DNA from 3 places in the Streptomyces sp. NPDC005303 genome. Region 2 is predicted to be linked to each of the others. Evidence: riboswitches for the same ligand, from Rfam matches in the RefSeq annotation. Region 2 holds a riboswitch; each other region holds the start of a gene.

Region 1 (5,726 bases), on a different contig from region 2:
GCCGGGACGGCGACGACCGCGAGGTCGACGGGGCCGTCGATGTCGCGCACCGAGCGGTGTGCGGGGACGCCGTCGAGCTCCTTCTGATCCTCGGGGAACGCCTTGTTCACGGCGTACAGGCGGCCGTTGAAGCCGTAGTCCCGGATGTTGCCGAGCACGCTGCGGCCCACACCGCCGGGGGTGCGCCCGACGCCGACGACGGCGACGGAGCCGGGGGTCAGCAGCCGCTGCACGGACCGTGACTCGGCGCGCTGTTCGCGCGCGTACTGCACGGCGAGCGAGCGGTCGGTGGGCTCCAGGTCGAACTCCAGGCGTACGACGCCGTCCTCGAAGCTGCGCTTCTGGGTGTACCCGGCGTCGGTGAAGACCTTGATCATCTTGACGTTGGCGGGCAGCACCTCGGCGGCGAAGCGCCGGATGCCGCGCTCGCGCGCGACGGCCCCGATGTGTTCGAGCAGGGCGGAGGCCACGCCGCGCCCCTGGTGGGCGTCCTGGACCAGGAAGGCGACCTCGGCCTCGTCGGCGGGGGCGGAGGCGGCCATGCCGTCGGCGCCGATGCGGTCGTAGCGTACGGTGGCGATGAACTCGCCGCCGACCGTGGCGGCGAGCCCCACCCGGTCCACAAAGTCGTGGTGCGTGAAGCGGTGGACGTCCTTGGCGGACAGGCGAGGGTAGGGCGCGAAGAAGCGGTAGTACTTCGACTCGTCCGAGACCTGCTCGTAGAAGCTGACCAGGCGATCGGCGTCGTCGACGGTGATGGGCCTGATGCGCGCGGTGCCGCCGTCGCGCAGCACTACGTCGGCCTCCCAGTGGGCGGGGTACTCGTGCCGGTCCGACGCGCTCTGCATGGGCCCCAGAGTACGGCTCGCGTACGACAACGGCGCGAGGCAGTCTGTGGAGAACGCGCGAGAACGCAAAGGACGGAAGTCGGGCCGAGGCCGCGGTCCGACGAGTCGCCCCGGGAGGGACTCCGGGTCCCCTCCGGAGACGCTTCACGTGTGGGAAACTGGTCTAGACAACCCTGAGAACCGAAGGGCAGCATCACATGGCTGAGCGCCGCGTCAACGTCGGCTGGGCCGAGGGCCTCCACGCCCGTCCCGCTTCCATCTTCGTCCGGGCCGCCACGGCCGCAGGTATCCCGGTGACGATCGCCAAGGCCGACGGCAACCCCGTCAACGCGGCCTCCATGCTGGCCGTTCTCGGCTTGGGCGCGCAGGGCGGCGAGGAGGTCGTCCTCGCCTCCGACGCCGAGGGCGCGGACGCGGCCCTCGACCGGCTCGCGAAGCTGGTCGCCGAGGGCCTCGAGGAGCTTCCCGAGACCGTCTGAGCAAAGGTGCCCTGAAAAGCATCGAGGGGCTCGTCCGAATTATCGGGCGGGCCCTTCGCATTTCCCTGGCGCGGGCAGCATGAATAGTCCCCCGCGAATTACCCCCTCTTTGTATACGGTGCCCGTGTTAATGCCGAGCTCCCGTCACGTTTACAGGATGTTGCGAGGTCCTCACACGGTCCGCGCGCTCCTTCCCGGTGACGGTCCGCAGCCGGTGCGCCGCGCCCGAGCGCTCGGTGTGCAGCGCCGTGATCGCCCGCGCGCGCTCGCCGTCGCCGCGCGCCACCGCGTCCACGATCGCGCCGTGCTCGACCCAGGACTCCACGGGGTCGGCCGGTGCGTCCACGACGTACATCCAGGCGATCTTGTGCCGCAGTTGGGTCAGCATGGAGGTCAGAGCGGGGCTGCCGGAGGCCTGCGCGAGCGTCTCGTGGAACCAGCCCCCCAGGGAGCGCAGATCGTCGCTGTTGCCCCGCCTGGCCCGCTCCTGACCGAGCCTGACCAGGCCGCGCAGTACCTTCAGATGGGCCTCGGTGCGCCGCTGGGCGGCCCGGGAGGCGCCGAGCGGTTCCAGGAGCATGCGCATCTCCAGGAGGTCGGCACCCTCCTGCTCGGTCGGTTCGGCCACGCACGCGCCCGCGTGCCGCCGCGTCACCACGAAGCCCTCGGCCTCCAGTGTGCGCAGGGCCTCGCGGACGGGGACACGGGAGACGCCGTAGCGGCGGGCGAGCAGTTCCTCGGTGAGCCGGCTCCCGCGCTCGTGGACACCTGCGACGATGTCGTCCCGGATCGCCGTGCATACCGAGTGCGCCGGAATACGCATGTCCGACCTCCGTCTTAATCCCCGTGAAACGTCGCCGATTGACGTGTGTTCAGTGACTCTATTGCAATGAGCGGGAATTTCCGACGGCGGGCCGGAATCCAGGGATATTTTTTGGACAACGGGGCGCTGGAAACGCCGAAACCCCGGCTCGGGGAGCCGGGGTCTCGCAATGGTCGCGCGCTGGGTCGTCAGACGTTCACGCCGTGCGAGCGCAGGTAGGCGACGGGGTCGATGTCCGAGCCGTACTCGGGGGTGGTGCGCGCCTCGAAGTGCAGGTGCGGCCCGGTGGCGTTGCCGGTCGCGCCGGACAGCCCGATCTGCTGGCCGGGGGTGACCGACTGGCCGACCGAGACGCCGATGGACGACAGGTGGCCGTACTGGGTGTACGTGCCGTCGGCCATCCTGATCACGATGTTGTCGCCGTACGACCCGCCCCAGCCGGCCTCGACGACGGTGCCGCGACCGACCGCGTGCACGGAGGTGCCGCTGGCGGCGTGGAAGTCGACACCGGTGTGACTGCCGGACGACCACAGGGAGCCGCCGCTCTTGTAGCCGGTGGAGATGTAGGAACCGGAGATCGGGGCGACGAAGGCGTTGAGACGCTTGCGCTCGGCCTCGCGGGCGGCGCGCTCCTTGGCCTCGCGTATCTCCTTGGCGCGCGCCTCGGCCTTGCGCTTGGCCTCCGCCGCCGCCTTCTTCTGCGCGGCGGCCTGCGCCTGGGCCTCTGCCTGGGCGTCGAGCTGGTCCGCGAGGGAGTCGCCGACGGTGACGACGGGCATGAGGCCGCTCTGTTCCACGGAGCTGACGGAGTTGTCGGCGGCGAACGCCGGGGCGGCGACGGCGCCGATGACGCCGGTGGTGGCGAGGGCCGCGACGCCGGCCGCGCGTGCGGTGGTGCGCTTCATACGGCTGGGACGACGGTGCTTCCCGGTGGCGCAGGTGAACGCCATGTGGTGGCTGGTCCTTTCCTTCCTTCTCGCCTACCGGGTTAGCTGACGGGTTCGGAGCAGGAAGGTCTCCTACGGACCCCCTCGCGATGCGCGGGCGTCCGATTCACCCCAGGGACATGTGGTGTGGGTCCCCGGCTCCCCTGGCTCGCGCCATGCGGGGACTCGGCGATGGCTGTCCGGTGCCGCGGGCGCGGCGCAGTGCCTGACGGACAGCCCAGAGGACGCTAAGCGGGCCCGCTTTCAATCCCCAAACCGATCAGGGCTTTTGTAGCGCATCCCACAGGGCAGACAGGCAACCTCCTGCCCAATTCGGACATCTGAGGGAGTTGGGTGTCGAAGGGGCCCTGGTGACGCTCCCGTCACCAGGGCCCCTTCGAGGCCAACTTGCCTCTACTCGGCCGTCACGACCTTGACTTCGCCGATGCCGAGGGCTTCGACGGGCTCCTTGATGGCGGCCGCGTCGCCGACCAGGATCGTCACCAGCCGGTCCACCGGGAAGGCGTTCACGACGGCGGCGGTGGCCTCCACGGTGCCGGTCGCGGCGAGTTGCTGGTACAGGGTCGCCTGGTAGTCGTCGGGCAGGTGCTGCTCGACCTGGTCGGCCAGCGTGCTCGCCACGGCCGCCGCGGTCTCGTACTTGAGCGGCGCCACACCGACGAGGTTCTGCACGGCGACATCGCGCTCGGCGTCGGTGAGTCCGCCCTCGGCGAGTGTGCGCAGCACCTTCCACAGGTCGTCCAGCGCGGGACCGGTGTTCGGGGTGTCGACCGAGCCGCTGATGGCGAGCATCGCGGCGCCGGAACCGTCCGGAGCGGACCTGAGGACCTGGCCGAACGACCGTACGCCGTAGGTGTAGCCCTTCTCCTCGCGCAGGACGCGGTCCAGGCGGGAGGTGAGGGTGCCGCCGAGGCAGTACGTGCCGAGCACCTGCGCGGGCCACACGCGTGCGTGCCTGTCGGCGCCGATACGGCCGATCAGCAGCTGCGTCTGGACGGCGCCGGGGCGGTCCACGATGACGACCCGGCCGGTGTCGTCGGCGGTCACCGGCGGCACGGGCCGCGGCTCGGCCGTGGAGCCCTTCCAGGAGCCGAGAGTGTCACGGAGCAGCGCGTCCAGATCGATGTCGGTGAGGTCGCCGACGACCACGGCGGTCGCGGTGGCGGGGCGCACATGCTTCTCGTAGAAGGCGCGTACGGCCGCGGAGTCGATGTTCTCGACCGTCTCCTCGGTGCCCTGGCGCGGACGCGACATGCGCGAGTCCGCCGGGAACAGCTCCCTGGAGAGCTCCTTGGCCGCGCGGCGGGACGGGTTGGCCAGCTCGTGCGGGATCTCGTCGAGGCGGTTGCGGACCAGCCGCTCGACCTCGCTGTCCGCGAACGCGGGCGCCCTGAGCGCGTCGGCCAGCAGACCGAGCGCCTTGGCGAGGCGGGAGGCGGGCACTTCGAGGCTGAGCCGGACGCCCGGGTGGTCGGCGTGCGCGTCGAGGGTGGCGCCGCAGCGCTCCAGCTCGGCGGCGAACTCCTCGGCGGAGTGCTTGTCGGTGCCCTCGGAGAACGCGCGCGCCATGATTGTGGCGACACCGTCCAGGCCGGCCGGCTCGGCGTCCAGGGGCGCGTCCAGGAGCACCTCGACGGCGACGACCTGCTGGCCGGGGCGGTGGCAGCGCAGGAGGGTCAGGCCGTTGTCGAGCGTCCCGCGCTCGGGGGCGGGGAAGGCCCAGACCTTGGGCTCGCCCGCCTGCGGCTGCGGGTGGAATTCCATCGCGGCGAGCTCGGTCACTTGGCCGCCTCCTCGTTCTCGTCGGTGGCTTCTACGGTCGCCGCGGCTTCCGGGTCCTCGGCGGCGTCCTCGGCGCTGTCGGCGATCTCGGCCGGGGTGAGCGGCTCGTAGACCAGCACCGCGCGGTTGTCGGGGCGCAGCTTGGCCTTGGCGACCTCCTGCACCTCCTCGGCGCTCACCTCCAGGACCCGCTGTACGGCGGTCAGGGCGAGCTGAGGGTCGCCGAACAGGACGGCGAAGCGGCACAGTTCGTCGGCGCGGCCCGCGACGGTGCCGAGCCGGTCCAGCCATTCGCGCTCCAACTGGGCCTGGGCGCGCTCCATTTCCTCGGCGGTCGGGCCCTCCTCGGCGAACCGGGCGAGTTCCTCGTCGATGGCGGCCTCGATGACCGGCACCTCGACGTCACCGGAGGTCTTCACGTCGAGCCAGCCCAGGGAGGGCGCACCGGCCAGCCGCAGCAGTCCGAAGCCGGCCGCGACGGCCGTACGGTCGCGCCGTACGAGCCGGTTGTAGAGGCGGGAGGACTCGCCGCCGCCGAGGACGGTGAGGGCGAGGTCGGCCGCGTCCGCCTCACGGGTGCCGTCGTGCGGCAGCCGGTAGGCGGCCATCAACGCGCGCGCGGGGACCTCCTCCTCGACGACCTCGCGCAACTGCTCACCGATGATCTCGGGCAGGGAGCCGTCGCGGGGCGCGGGCTTGCCGTCGTGCGAGGGGATGGAACCGAAGTACTTCTCGATCCAGGCGAGCGTCTGCTCCGGGTCGATGTCTCCGACGACCGACAGCACGGCGTTGTTCGGCGCGTAGTACGTCCGGAAGAACGCGCGCGCGTCCTCCAGCGTGGCCGCGT
Region 2 (5,726 bases):
CAGACGGGACTTCACCGGGATCGTCGACGGCGTGGTGATAGCGGGGGTCACCGCCACCGGCTTCGCCTTCACCGAGAACATCCTCTACCTCGGCACCGCCTTCGGCACCGACCAGCTCACCGGCGACCGCGGCATCGCCTCCGTCACCGCCGCGACCTTCTTCGTGCGCGTGGTGATGTCGCCGTTCGCGCACCCCCTGTTCACCGTGCTCACCGGCATCGGCTTCGGCATCTCCGCGCTGTCGGCGGAACGCCAGCGCATCCGGCGGATCCTCCTCCCGCTGTCCGGTCTGCTGCTCGCCATGGGCATGCACGCCACCTGGAACGGCTCCTCGACGTTCGGGCAGTTCGGCTTCTTCGCGGTGTACGCGATGTTCATGCTCCCGGCGTTCGCGCTGCTGACCTGGCTGGTCATCTGGACGCGGCAGCGGGAGCTGAAGACCGTGCGCGACGAACTGCCGGCGTACACCGTGGCCGGGTGGCTGACGCCGACCGAGCCGTATGCGCTGGGCTCGATGCGGGCGCGGCGGGTGGCGCGGGACTACGCGCGGCGGCAGTTCGGCGGGCGGGCCGCTGCGCGGGCGGTCTCGCAGTACGAGGCGTACGCGACATCCTTGGCGTTCCTACGGCACCGGGGGCGGCTCGGGCGGGCGAACGCGGACTTCGTCGTACGGGAGCGGGAGTTGCTGCACGAGCTGTGGCGGCGCCGGGACGTGGCGCGTCCCGCGCTGGACCACGCGGCCCGGATGACGGCACCGCCGGTACCGGTGACCGCGCCGCCCTGGCCGGTGTACGGGGTGTACGGATACCCGGCGCACCCGGCCCAGCCGCATCTCGTTCACCCGGCCCACGCGCTCCAGCCGCCGCACCCCGTTCACCCGGCCCACCCGACGGTGCCGTACCCCGCCTACAACCCGTACCGGACATAGCCGCGCCGGAAGGTCAGTCCGACGCCTCCGTCAGGCGCCCCAGCTCCTCCTCCGACAGCACCAGATCGCCCACCCCCAGCAGCGCCGGCAGCTGTTCGACCGTGCGGGCGGACGCGATCGGGGCCGCGACCGTCGGCTGGGCGGCGAGCCAGGCGAGGGCGACCGTGGCGACCGGGACGGTGTGGGACTCGGCGATGTCGTCGAGCGCCGCGAGGACCTTACGGCCGCGTTCGGTCTCCAGGTGCTTGGCGGCGCCTGCCCGGCGCGCGCTCTCGACCGTCGTACCGGGGCGGTACTTACCGGTGAGGAACCCGGAGGCGAGGGCGTAGTACGGGACGGCGGCGAGGCCCTCCCTGGAGGCGACGGCCTCGAGTTCGCCCTCGTACGTGTCGCGGGAGACCAGGTTGTAGTGGGGCTGGAGGGCGACATAGCGCGCGAGCCCCTCGCGGTCGGAGAAGGCGAGGAACTCCGCGAGCCGCGCGGCGGAGATGTTGGAGGCGCCGATCGCCCGCACCTTGCCCGCCTTCACCAGTTCGTCCAGCGCGCCGACGATCTCCTCGACGGGGATCTCCGGCTTGTCGAAGTGGGTGTAGTACAGATCGATGTGGTCGGTGCCCAGGCGCCGCAGCGAAGCCTCCGCCGCCGCCTTGATGTTCGCGGCGCTCAGGCCCTGGAAGTCGGGGTGCTGGCTGACCTTCGTGGCGATGACGACGTCGTCGCGGTTGCCGCGGGCCGCCAGCCACTTGCCGATGATCGTCTCGGACTCGCCGCCGGAGTTCCCGTCGACCCACGCCGAGTAGGAGTCGGCCGTGTCGACGAAATTGCCGCCGGCCGCGGTGTACGCGTCGAGGACGGCGAAGGACGTGGCTTCGTCGGCGGTCCAGCCGAAGACGTTGCCGCCCAGGGAGAGCGGGAAGACCTCGAGGCCGGAGGAGCCGAGCTTGCGAAGAGAAGTCATGCCATACGTCAACGCCCGCGCCGGACGCCGGTCTTCCGCTACGGCCGCAAAGTCCTCGTAAACAACCGGAATCAGTCGCTCCGAAGCACCGGCAGCCCTGACGTCGGGGGGACGTCGTCAGGGCTGCCGGAGTTCGCGGGAGTCCGCGGGAGACCTCAGGGGGTGAGCCCCTTGCCGCGCAGCCACGACATCGGGTCGATCCCGTCGGCCGAGCCGCCCGGGTGGACCTCCAGGTGCAGGTGCGCGCCGGTCACGTTGCCCGTGGCGCCCACGCGGCCGATGACGTCACCCGTGCCGACCTTCTGGCCGACGCTGACATTGATCGAGGACTGGTGGCAGAACCACAGCTCGGTGCCGTCGTCGAGGGTGAGGATCGTGCGGTAGCCGTAGGAACCGGCCCAGCCGGCCTCGGTGATGGTGCCGCTGTGGATCGCCTTGATGAGGGTGCCCGTGGGGGCGGCGAAGTCGAGGCCCGTGTGGTAGCCGGAGGACCACAGCGAACCGGCCTGACCGAAGGTCCCCGTGATGGTGTACGACGAGGTCGGCAGCGTGTACTGCTTGGCGAGCTCGGCCAGGCGCGCGGCCTCGGCCTTCTTCGCGGCCGCCTCCTCCGCCTTCTTCTTCGCGGCGGCGGCCTTCTCCTGAGCGTCCTTCTCCGCCTTGGCGGCGGCCGCGTCGGCCTCCTTCTGGGCGGCGTCCGCGACGGCCTGGGCGGCCTTGGTGTCGATCTGGTCCTGCTGCACCTCGGCCTGGGCCAGGATGCGCGAGCGCAGCGCCTCGCCGGCGTCCGAGGTGCCCTGAGTGGTGTCGGCGGTGGTGGCGCCGACACTGCTGAAGGCGCTCGTGTCGTCCGCGGCGGTGTCGGCGTTGTCCGAGATGAGCGAGCTCACGGAGCCCAGGTCGGGCATGGAGATGGAGACCGGCGGCTTGCCGGTGTTGGCGCTGGCCATCCCGCCCGCGCTGACGGCGGCTATGACACCGACGCCGAGAACGGTGGAGCTACGGGCGAAACCCCCGCCACGCTGCTTGGCGACGCGATGCCGGCCTCGTACGGGAGCGAGGGAATCCGCGGTCGGGTTCCACTCGCCGAGCGGGGCCTCGTCGTCGGCGCGGTAGCCGCCGTACACGAGGGTGTCGCTCGGAACGTACGGCGCCTCGGGGGCAGGCGGGTTGGACGCCACGTGGGCGCGCTCCTTTCCTTCCTTCTCGCCTACCGGGTTAGCTGACGGGTTCGGAGCAGGAAGGTCTCCTACGCGCGTATACCCGCCGTGCTGCCACGGCGGAGTACGAGCGATTCACCCCAAGTTGGTGGTTCCCCGGTTTCCTTGCGGAATTCGGCGCGTGAGCACGGAGCCGTCTCTTGTGACGGCTGGGACGACCGCGCTGCGTTATCGAACGTTAATAGACCCGGGGGCTCGATTCCAAGCTGTTCCGCTTGATCGTTAACGAAATCCCGCAGGACTTAGGGCCCATGAACGGCTAAAAACGGGCGAGTTGACCCTTCGTCGGATGGCGCACAGGTGTTGACGGTGCGTCAGTTGTTATGCGGAGGGCGGTCACTCGCTCACCCCGCGTCACGAGACGTCGTACCGTGCGGCACGGCCGGGAAAACACTCAGGGCCGGAGTCCAGTGACTGGACTCCGGCCCTGAGCCTTGAGTAGCGGGGACAGGATTTGAACCTGCGACCTCTGGGTTATGAGCCCAGCGAGCTACCGAGCTGCTCCACCCCGCGCCGTTGTGTGACCAGCATACGTCATCGGCGAGGTGGTTCGCGCCAGGGTTGTTCCGGAGGCCCGGCGGTGCGGGCCGGCTCCCCCTGTGCGGAAACCCTCGCCCGGCCCGGAAGGTGTAGCCGGCTACACCGTGCGCCGGGAGCCGTTCGTCTAGCGTGAGCCGCATGTGGAAGTCGGTGCAGCGTGCGGCGATGGCGACCGTGCATCTCGTCGTGGCCGCGGCGATGTGCTTCGGCATGTACCTCTTCATCACCGTGCTGCTGATCGCCGCCGCAGGCACGGTCGTCGTGGTCGGCTGCTGGCTGCTGCCCGAGGCCGTGCTGCTGATACGGCGGATCGCGGGCGCCAAGCGGAATCTGACCGCCCGGTGGACGGGCAGGGAGATCCCCGAGGCCTACACCCCGATGACCGGCACGCTGCGCGAGCGGCTGCGCATCTCGGTGCGGGACCCCGGCACGCTCACGGACTTCCGCTGGATGCTCTGCTACTACCTCTACGGCGCCCTGCTCGCCCTCGCCCTGCCCCTGTGGCCCCTCGGCCTGGTGGTCGACGGTGTCTGGGCCGGGGCGCTGCGCCGCGACCCCGTCGTCCTCCCGCTGATCGTGAGGCTCGCGGACACCGAGGCCCGCTGGTCGACCGCGCTGCTCATGCCGTCCCCGAAGGCCAGGCTGGCCCGGCGGGTCGAGGAGCTGAAGGAGACCCGGGCCGACGCCATCGCCGCGCACGAGGCGGAACTTCGCCGCATCGAACGGGACCTGCACGACGGCGCCCAGGCGAACCTCGTGGCGCTGTCGATGCGGATCGGACTCGCCAAGCGGGCCTACGACCGTGACCCGGACGCCGCCCGTAAGCTGCTGGACGACGCCCAGACCCAGGCCGAGCGGGCACTGACCGAGCTGCGGCACGTGGTGCGCGGCATCCACCCGCCGATCCTCACCGACCGGGGTCTGGTCGGCGCGGTGCGGGCGCTGGCGGCGAGCAGCGGGCTGACGGTGACCGTGGACGACGGCGGCCTGGACGCGGGCACCCGGGCGCCCGCGGCGGTGGAGGCGGCCGCCTACTTCGTGGTCGCCGAGTCCCTCACCAACGTGGCGAAGCACAGCGGTGCGGACCGGGCCGAGGTCCGGCTGGCCCGGACCCGGCGCGGGCTGACCGTGCGGGTGCGGGACGAGGGCCGGGGCGGCGTCGACGAGCCCGCGGGCTCGGGGCTGCTCGGGATGCGGCGCAGGGTCGCTGCGCTCGACGGGACCTTCGAAGTGACCAGCCCCGCCGGGGGCCCGACCGTGATCTACGTGGAGCTGCCGTGCGTGTGGTGATCGCCGAGGACAACGCCCTTCTGAGAGAGGGGCTCGTCCTTCTGCTGACGTCCTCCGGGCACGAGGTCGTGGCCGTCGTCGGCACCGGCCCCGAGATCCTGCCCGCCCTGCTCGACCACCGGCCGGACGTGGCCGTGCTCGACGTACGGATGCCGCCCGGGTTCCGCGACGAGGGTCTGCGGGCCGCCCTGGAGGCACGGGAGCGGATCCCCGGACTTCCGGTACTGGTGCTCTCGCAGTACGTCGAGGAGTCGTACGCCGCCGAGTTGCTGGCGGGTGGCACCAGCGGGGTCGGCTATCTCCTGAAGGACCGGGTCGGCCGGGTCGACGAGTTCCTCGACGCGCTGGAGCGGGTCGCGGCCGGCGGCACCGCGCTCGACCCCGAGGTCGTCACCGAGCTCCTGACCCGCCGCCGTGACACACCGCTCGACTCCCTCACCCCGCGCGAGCGTGAGGTGCTGAAGCTGATGGCCGAGGGGTACGACAACACCACCATCGCGAAGACCCTCGTCGTCACCGAGCGCGCGGTCAGCAAGCACATCGGCAACGTCTTCCTCAAGCTGGGCCTGCCACCGAGCGACAGCGGCCACCGGCGGGTGCTGGCCGTGCTGGCCTATCTGGCGCACACGCCCAGCTGAGCGTCAGCCGACGCCGAGTTCGGTCAACTCCGCCAGCGGCAGCGTGTGCTGGGTCTGCAGGACCTTCGCGCGCAGGTAGCGGACGTTGTGGGCGGTGGTGAAGACTCCGGTGGGGATCCGGTCACGGACATCGATGCCGAGGTCGCGCAACT
Region 3 (5,726 bases), on a different contig from region 2:
CGGGCCCGCGCCGGACTCGACGATCGTACGGAGCTCCTCCATCAGCACGTTGAACCGCTTCACGGCGTTGGTGGAGCGCGCGGCCATGCCGTACGCCTCGTCGACGCGCTTGAGGGCCTGCGGGAAGCTGATCTTCTCGCGCTGGGACAGGGCGTCGATCATCGCCTCGGCACGGTCACCGATGCCGCGCTTGGGGACGTTGAGGATCCGGCGCAGGGGCACCGAGTCCTCGGGGTTGGCGAGGACGCGCAGGTAGGCCAGGACGTCCCGGACCTCCTTGCGCTCGTAGAAGCGGACGCCGCCGACGACCTTGTAGGGCAGGCCGACACGGATGAAGACCTCTTCGAAGACACGGGACTGGGCGTTGGTGCGGTAGAAGACGGCGACATCGCCGGCCTTCGCGTCGCCCGCGTCCGTGAGGCGGTCTATCTCGTCGGCGACGAACTGCGCCTCGTCGTGCTCGGTGTCGGCGACATAGCCGGTGATGCGCGCACCCGCGCCCGCGTTGGTCCACAGGTTCTTGGGGCGGCGGGACTCGTTGCGCTCGATGACGGCGTTGGCGGCGGTGAGGATCGTCTGGGTGGAGCGGTAGTTCTGCTCCAGCAGGATCGTGGTCGCGTTGGGGTAGTCCTCCTCGAACTGGAGGATGTTGCGGATGGTCGCGCCGCGGAAGGCGTAGATCGACTGGTCGGCGTCACCGACGACACAGAGCTCGGCGGGCGGCAGGTCGTGCTCGCTCGGCGGTACGTCCACCGGATGCTCGGAGGTCCCTACCAGCTCCCTGACCAGCGCGTACTGCGCATGGTTGGTGTCCTGGTACTCGTCGACGAGGACATGCCGGAAGCGGCGGCGGTAGTGCTCGGAGACATCGGGGAACGCCCGGAGCAGGTTGACCGTCGTCATGATCAGGTCGTCGAAGTCGAGAGCGTTCGCCTCGCGGAGGCGCGACTGGTACATCGCGTAGGCCTGGGCGAGGGTCTTCTCGAAGCCGTCGGTGGCCTGGGCGGCGAAGTCCTCCTCGTCGATCAGCTCGTTCTTCAGGTTGCTGATCTTGGCGCTGAAGGACTTCGGCGGGAATTTCTTGGGGTCGAGGTCCAGGTCACGGCAGACCAGCGCCATGAGCCGCTTGGAGTCGGCGGCGTCGTAGATCGAGAAGGAGGAGGTGAACCCGAGCTTCTTCGACTCCCTGCGCAGGATCCGCACGCACGCGCTGTGGAAGGTCATGACCCACATCGCGTTCGCGCGCGGGCCGACGAGCTGCTCGACGCGCTCCTTCATCTCGCCCGCGGCCTTGTTGGTGAAGGTGATCGCGAGGATCTGGCCCGGGTGGACATTGCGCTCGCCGAGGAGGTGGGCGATGCGGTGGGTGAGCACCCGGGTCTTGCCGGAGCCGGCACCGGCCACGATGAGCAGCGGGGAGCCGGAGTGCACGACGGCCGCGCGCTGGTTCTCGTTCAGCCCCTCCAGGAGCGTGGCCGGGTCCACCACCGGGCGCGGGGCGCCGTCGCGGTAGTAGGCGTCCCGGTCGGGGGGCACGTCGAACTTCCCACCGAACAGGTCGTCCGGAACCTGCTCCGGTCCGTGCTCGTCCTCGGGCGGCGGCGGGGGTTCCTCCCCATGCCCGCGAGGGGCCTGGAGGTCCGCCAGGAAGCTGTCGTCAAAGAGGCTGCTCATCGCTCTCCGAGTCTAGGGCTCCCCACTGACAGCCCGCCGCCGCCCCGAGAACATCCACCCGTACCAGAACCCGATGATCTTCCGACCGGACCTCCTGGCGCCCTCCTGGGCTCCGGACCTCCGGACCTCCGGACTTCCTGGCTTCCTGGCTTCCTGGCCTCCTGGCCTCCTGGCCTCCTGGCCGACGGCCACGCCCGCCGGGACCGGCCACCCTCACGTCCCTGCGCCTGCCGTGCGAGACCTTCGTCACGGCACAGGCACAGGCCCGGCCGACCGCCAGGTGAAGACCAACCCGCCCCCGGCTACGGCGGCCCCTGAAACCGGCCCCTGAAACCAGCCCCAAAAGGCGAGCAGACGGCATCGCGCCACCGAAAATAGCCCCAAGGCATCCCAGATCGCCGCGAATTCGCGAGGCGAAGCGCCCCCTGGGACGAAGGTCACGAAAATGTATCGGGCATATCGAACATCAACCTTCACAGGGGCCACACCAGTTGGTTACCGTTCCGGACAGGCCGTACGACCCCCTCCGGCGAACCTCGCCGGGCCGCACGGCCTCCGCCGAGTCCGCAGCGCCGCCGCGCGCCCGGAGCCGGGGACCCACCGAACCCGGGGTGAATCGGCCGACTCCCGCGCAGGGGAGCGCCGTAGGGCAACCCTTCCCGCCCGAACCCGACAGCTAACCCGGTAGGCGGAGCATCGGAAGGAGTCGCCTCCCTTGGCGTCGCACCGCAAGTCGCGTCCCGTCGGTACGCGCATGGCAGGCATACGGACCCCGGCCCTCGCGACGGCCGCCCTCACCTCCGTGGCCCTGCTGTCCCAGTCGGCGAACGCCGCGCCGGCCGATGACAAGCCGAGTCTCGAAGAGGTCGAGAAGAAGGTCGACGACCTCTACCGCCAGGCCGAGTCGGCGACCGACGGCTACAACGCGGCGAAGGAGAAGACGGCCAAGCAGCGCAAGCAGGTCGACACGCTCCTCGACGACGTCGCCCAGCGCACCCAGAAGCTCAACAAGGCACGCGAGGAACTCGGGTCCTTCGCCGCGGCCCAGTACCGCACCGGTGCCTCCGCGCCCGACACGGCGACCTTCCTGCTCGCCGACACCCCGCAGGACTACTTCGACCAGACACAGCTCATGGGCCGCTTGACGAGCCGCCAGAAGGGCGCGGTCGACGACTTCGTCTCCGAGCAGTCCGCGACGATGAAGAAGCGCCAGGAGGCCTCGCAGAGCCTTCAGTCGCTCAGCGAGACGCAGAGCGACCTGAAGACCGCCAAGGCGACCGTCCAGAAGAAGCTCGCCGACGCGCGCGAGCTGCTGTCGGAGCTGACCGCCCAGGAGAAGGCGCGGCTCGCGGCGATCGAGCAGCGCAAGCAGCAGGAGGCGGCCCGCAAGGCGGCGGAGCTGGCGCAGCAGCAGGCGGCGGCCGAGAAGGCCGCACAGGAGACCGCCGCCCCGCAGCAGAGCACGTCGACGGCGCCCGACTCCTCGTACGCCACCAAGGCCGCCAAGGCCCTCGCCTTCGCCCGCGCGCAGATCGGCAAGCCGTACGTCTGGGGCGCCACCGGCCCCGACTCCTACGACTGCTCGGGGCTCACCCAGGCCGCCTGGAAGGCGGCGGGCGTAGACCTCCCCCGCGTCACCTACGACCAGGTCAACGCCGGCACCACGGTCTCCCTGGCCGACGCCCAACCCGGTGACCTGGTCTTCTTCTACGACGACATCAGCCACGTCGGCCTCTACATCGGCAACGGCATGATGATCCACGCCCCCAAGCCGGGCGCGTACGTCCGCGAGGAGTCGATCTACTACGACGGCGAGTCGGGGATCCACAGCGTGGTCCGCCCGGCCTGAGGTCGCACAGCCCGCACTCGCGTGCATTTCCGCACGCGCGCGTGCGCGCCCCGTCCGCACGGCACGGGGAACTTCCTAGCATCGGCACATGTCCGGTACCTCCCCCCACTCCCCCCTGCGCGCCTGGTGGACGCGGCGCCCGCCCGCGGCCGGGGCGGCGGTGATGGCGACCGGCATCGTGTCGCTCGGGCTCGGTCTGACCGGGCACGAGACGCTGTCCCGGATCGCCCTGGTGCTCGGTTGCGCGGCCTGGCTCGGGCTGGCCGCCGAGTTCGCCGTACTACTGCTGCGGGAGCGCTCGCGATGGGCCGTGGACGCCGGAACACCGGGCGCCCTGACGGCCGTGGCGGCGACCACCGTCCTCGGCACCCGGTTCTCGGCACTCGGCCGGCAGACCCTCGCCGAGGCGCTGCTGGCCCTGTCCGCGCTGCTGTGGCCGGTGCTGCTCGTGCTCGTCGTGGGGCGCTGGACGCGGCGGATGCCCGGCGGGGTGTTCCTCTGCTGTGTCGCCACCCAGGGCCTCGCGGTCCTCGGCGCCACGCTCGCCCCGGCAGAGTCAGCGGCCTGGCTCGCGCACGCGGCGCTCGTGCTGTTCTGGCTCGGCCTGGTCCTCTACGTTGTCGCGCTCTTCCGCTTCGATCTGCGCCAGGTGCTGGAGGGACCGGGCGACCAGTGGATCGCGGGCGGCGCGCTCGCCATCTCGGCGCTCGCCGGCTCGAAGCTGATCGCCGCGGACAGCGCAAGCCTGTACCTGTGGAACGATGACGACCTCGGCGTCCTGCGCGCGGTGACCGTCGCCCTGCTGGTGCTCGACCTGGCCTGGTACGCCGTCCTGCTGGCGGCCGAGTTCGTACGGCCGCGTCTGCGCTACGACGTGCGCCGCTGGGCCACCGTGTTCCCCATGGGCATGGCCGCGGTGGCGGCTCTGTCGGTCTCCGCCGCCGTGGACGTCCCGTCGCTCCGGACACCGGGTGAGGTGCTGCTGTGGATCTCCGTGGCGGCCTGGCTGGCCGTCGCGGCCGGGGCGGCCGACTCCGCTCGTGCCGCCGTCAGGTCCACAGCACCGCGATGAAGACATTGGCCGTGGTCAGCGCTCCGACCAGGCCGAACAGGCTCTTGTCCACCTTCTCGTCGTCCCGCTTCACATAGACGAGACCGAGGATCACGATCAGCAGGGCCAGCTTCACGCCGATCTTGATGTTGTTGACGTGCTGGTCGTCGGCCTGGTTGAGGCCGACCAGGATCACCCCGGTGACCAGCATCGTCGCGGCGCCGTGCAGCATCGCGGGAACGAACCGGGCGGCGCCCTGGCCCATCGCCTTCATCTGGGTGAGGAAGCCTCCGAGGAGCGAGGCGATACCGATGATGTGCAGGCCGACGAAGAGATGGATGAGTACGTCCATGGGGCCGGAGCCTATGCCGGGGCGCGAGGGACACTCGCACCGGCCCCTTGAGCAGATGTTGCATATATGCGACCCATAGCACTCCCCGCCGGTCACGGGTCCCGGAATCCTTACTTCGGTCAGCGCACCGCGCGAAGTCGACGATGCCACCCCGGGATCACGGTCACCTTCGGTCACCCGGCGGTCCCCTGGCGGCACTTCCGCACAACGCGTTACCTCCCGGACACGGTCGGTTTAGCGTCCTCCACCAGGTGACCGGCTCCCCACCGCCGCCCGGGCCAGGGGCGGCAGTCGGCCACCACCGCCGAGAAGGTCCGGCGGCGGCCCGCTCCCCCTGTGCAGGCCGTCGCCGGACGCGCACACCGCCCCGGGCGGTCGTACGGCCGCTCCCCCTGGCGTTCGTACGTCCGTGAGCCCCGGGGCGGCCGATCGTAGGAAGGGACGTGCAGTCCACTTGGCAGCACACCGCAAGCCCCACAGCCGCTCGGCCGGCGGTCACACGGTCCGTACGGCAGCGACGATCGCCCTCGCGGGGGCCGCGAGCGCGACGGGGTTCAACGGGATCGGACACGCCGAGCCGCAGCTCACTCCGGAGCAGGTCAAGGCGAAGGTGGACCGGCTGTACCAGGAGGCCGAGGCCGCCACGGAGAAGTACAACGGGGCGAAGGAGAAGGCGGAGGCGGCCGAGACCCGGCTGGACACCCTGCGGGACGAGGCGGCCCGCAGGACGGAGCAGCTCAACGAGGCGCGGGACACGCTGGGCACGATCGCCGCGGCCCAGTACCGGGGCGGCGGCCTCG

What was found. A riboswitch is a leader RNA that binds a small molecule or an ion and turns the genes downstream of it on or off. The one in region 2 is predicted to bind cyclic di-AMP.
Region 1: linked by a shared signal. The riboswitch ahead of ABZT93_RS36360 (M23 family metallopeptidase) and the one ahead of ABZT93_RS30835 (M23 family metallopeptidase) in region 2 are both predicted to bind cyclic di-AMP.
Region 3: linked by a shared signal. The riboswitch ahead of ABZT93_RS01865 (NlpC/P60 family protein) and the one ahead of ABZT93_RS30835 (M23 family metallopeptidase) in region 2 are both predicted to bind cyclic di-AMP.

The regions. Positions count from the first base shown of each region.
Region 1 covers NZ_JBEXGM010000043.1:26,333-32,058, reverse strand. The annotation lists gene ABZT93_RS36375 (GNAT family N-acetyltransferase) at 1-848, opposite strand, end outside; gene ABZT93_RS36370 (HPr family phosphocarrier protein) at 1,046-1,327, shown strand; gene ABZT93_RS36365 (GntR family transcriptional regulator) at 1,455-2,150, opposite strand; gene ABZT93_RS36360 (M23 family metallopeptidase) at 2,339-3,100, opposite strand; cyclic di-AMP (ydaO/yuaA leader) riboswitch at 3,114-3,278, opposite strand; gene ABZT93_RS36355 (pitrilysin family protein) at 3,491-4,879, opposite strand; gene ABZT93_RS36350 (pitrilysin family protein) at 4,876-5,726, opposite strand, start outside.
Region 2 covers NZ_JBEXGM010000028.1:79,581-85,306, reverse strand. The annotation lists gene ABZT93_RS30845 (PrsW family intramembrane metalloprotease) at 1-928, shown strand, start outside; gene ABZT93_RS30840 (aldo/keto reductase) at 942-1,886, opposite strand; gene ABZT93_RS30835 (M23 family metallopeptidase) at 2,042-3,067, opposite strand; cyclic di-AMP (ydaO/yuaA leader) riboswitch at 3,079-3,236, opposite strand; tRNA gene ABZT93_RS30830 (tRNA-Met) at 3,546-3,619, opposite strand; gene ABZT93_RS30825 (histidine kinase) at 3,785-4,936, shown strand; gene ABZT93_RS30820 (response regulator transcription factor) at 4,924-5,574, shown strand; gene ribA (GTP cyclohydrolase II) at 5,578-5,726, opposite strand, start outside.
Region 3 covers NZ_JBEXGM010000001.1:380,312-386,037, reverse strand. The annotation lists gene pcrA (DNA helicase PcrA) at 1-1,674, opposite strand, end outside; cyclic di-AMP (ydaO/yuaA leader) riboswitch at 2,221-2,382, shown strand; gene ABZT93_RS01865 (NlpC/P60 family protein) at 2,390-3,523, shown strand; gene ABZT93_RS01860 (tellurite resistance/C4-dicarboxylate transporter family protein) at 3,612-4,595, shown strand; gene ABZT93_RS01855 (hypothetical protein) at 4,573-4,926, opposite strand; gene ABZT93_RS01850 (NlpC/P60 family protein) at 5,381-5,726, shown strand, end outside.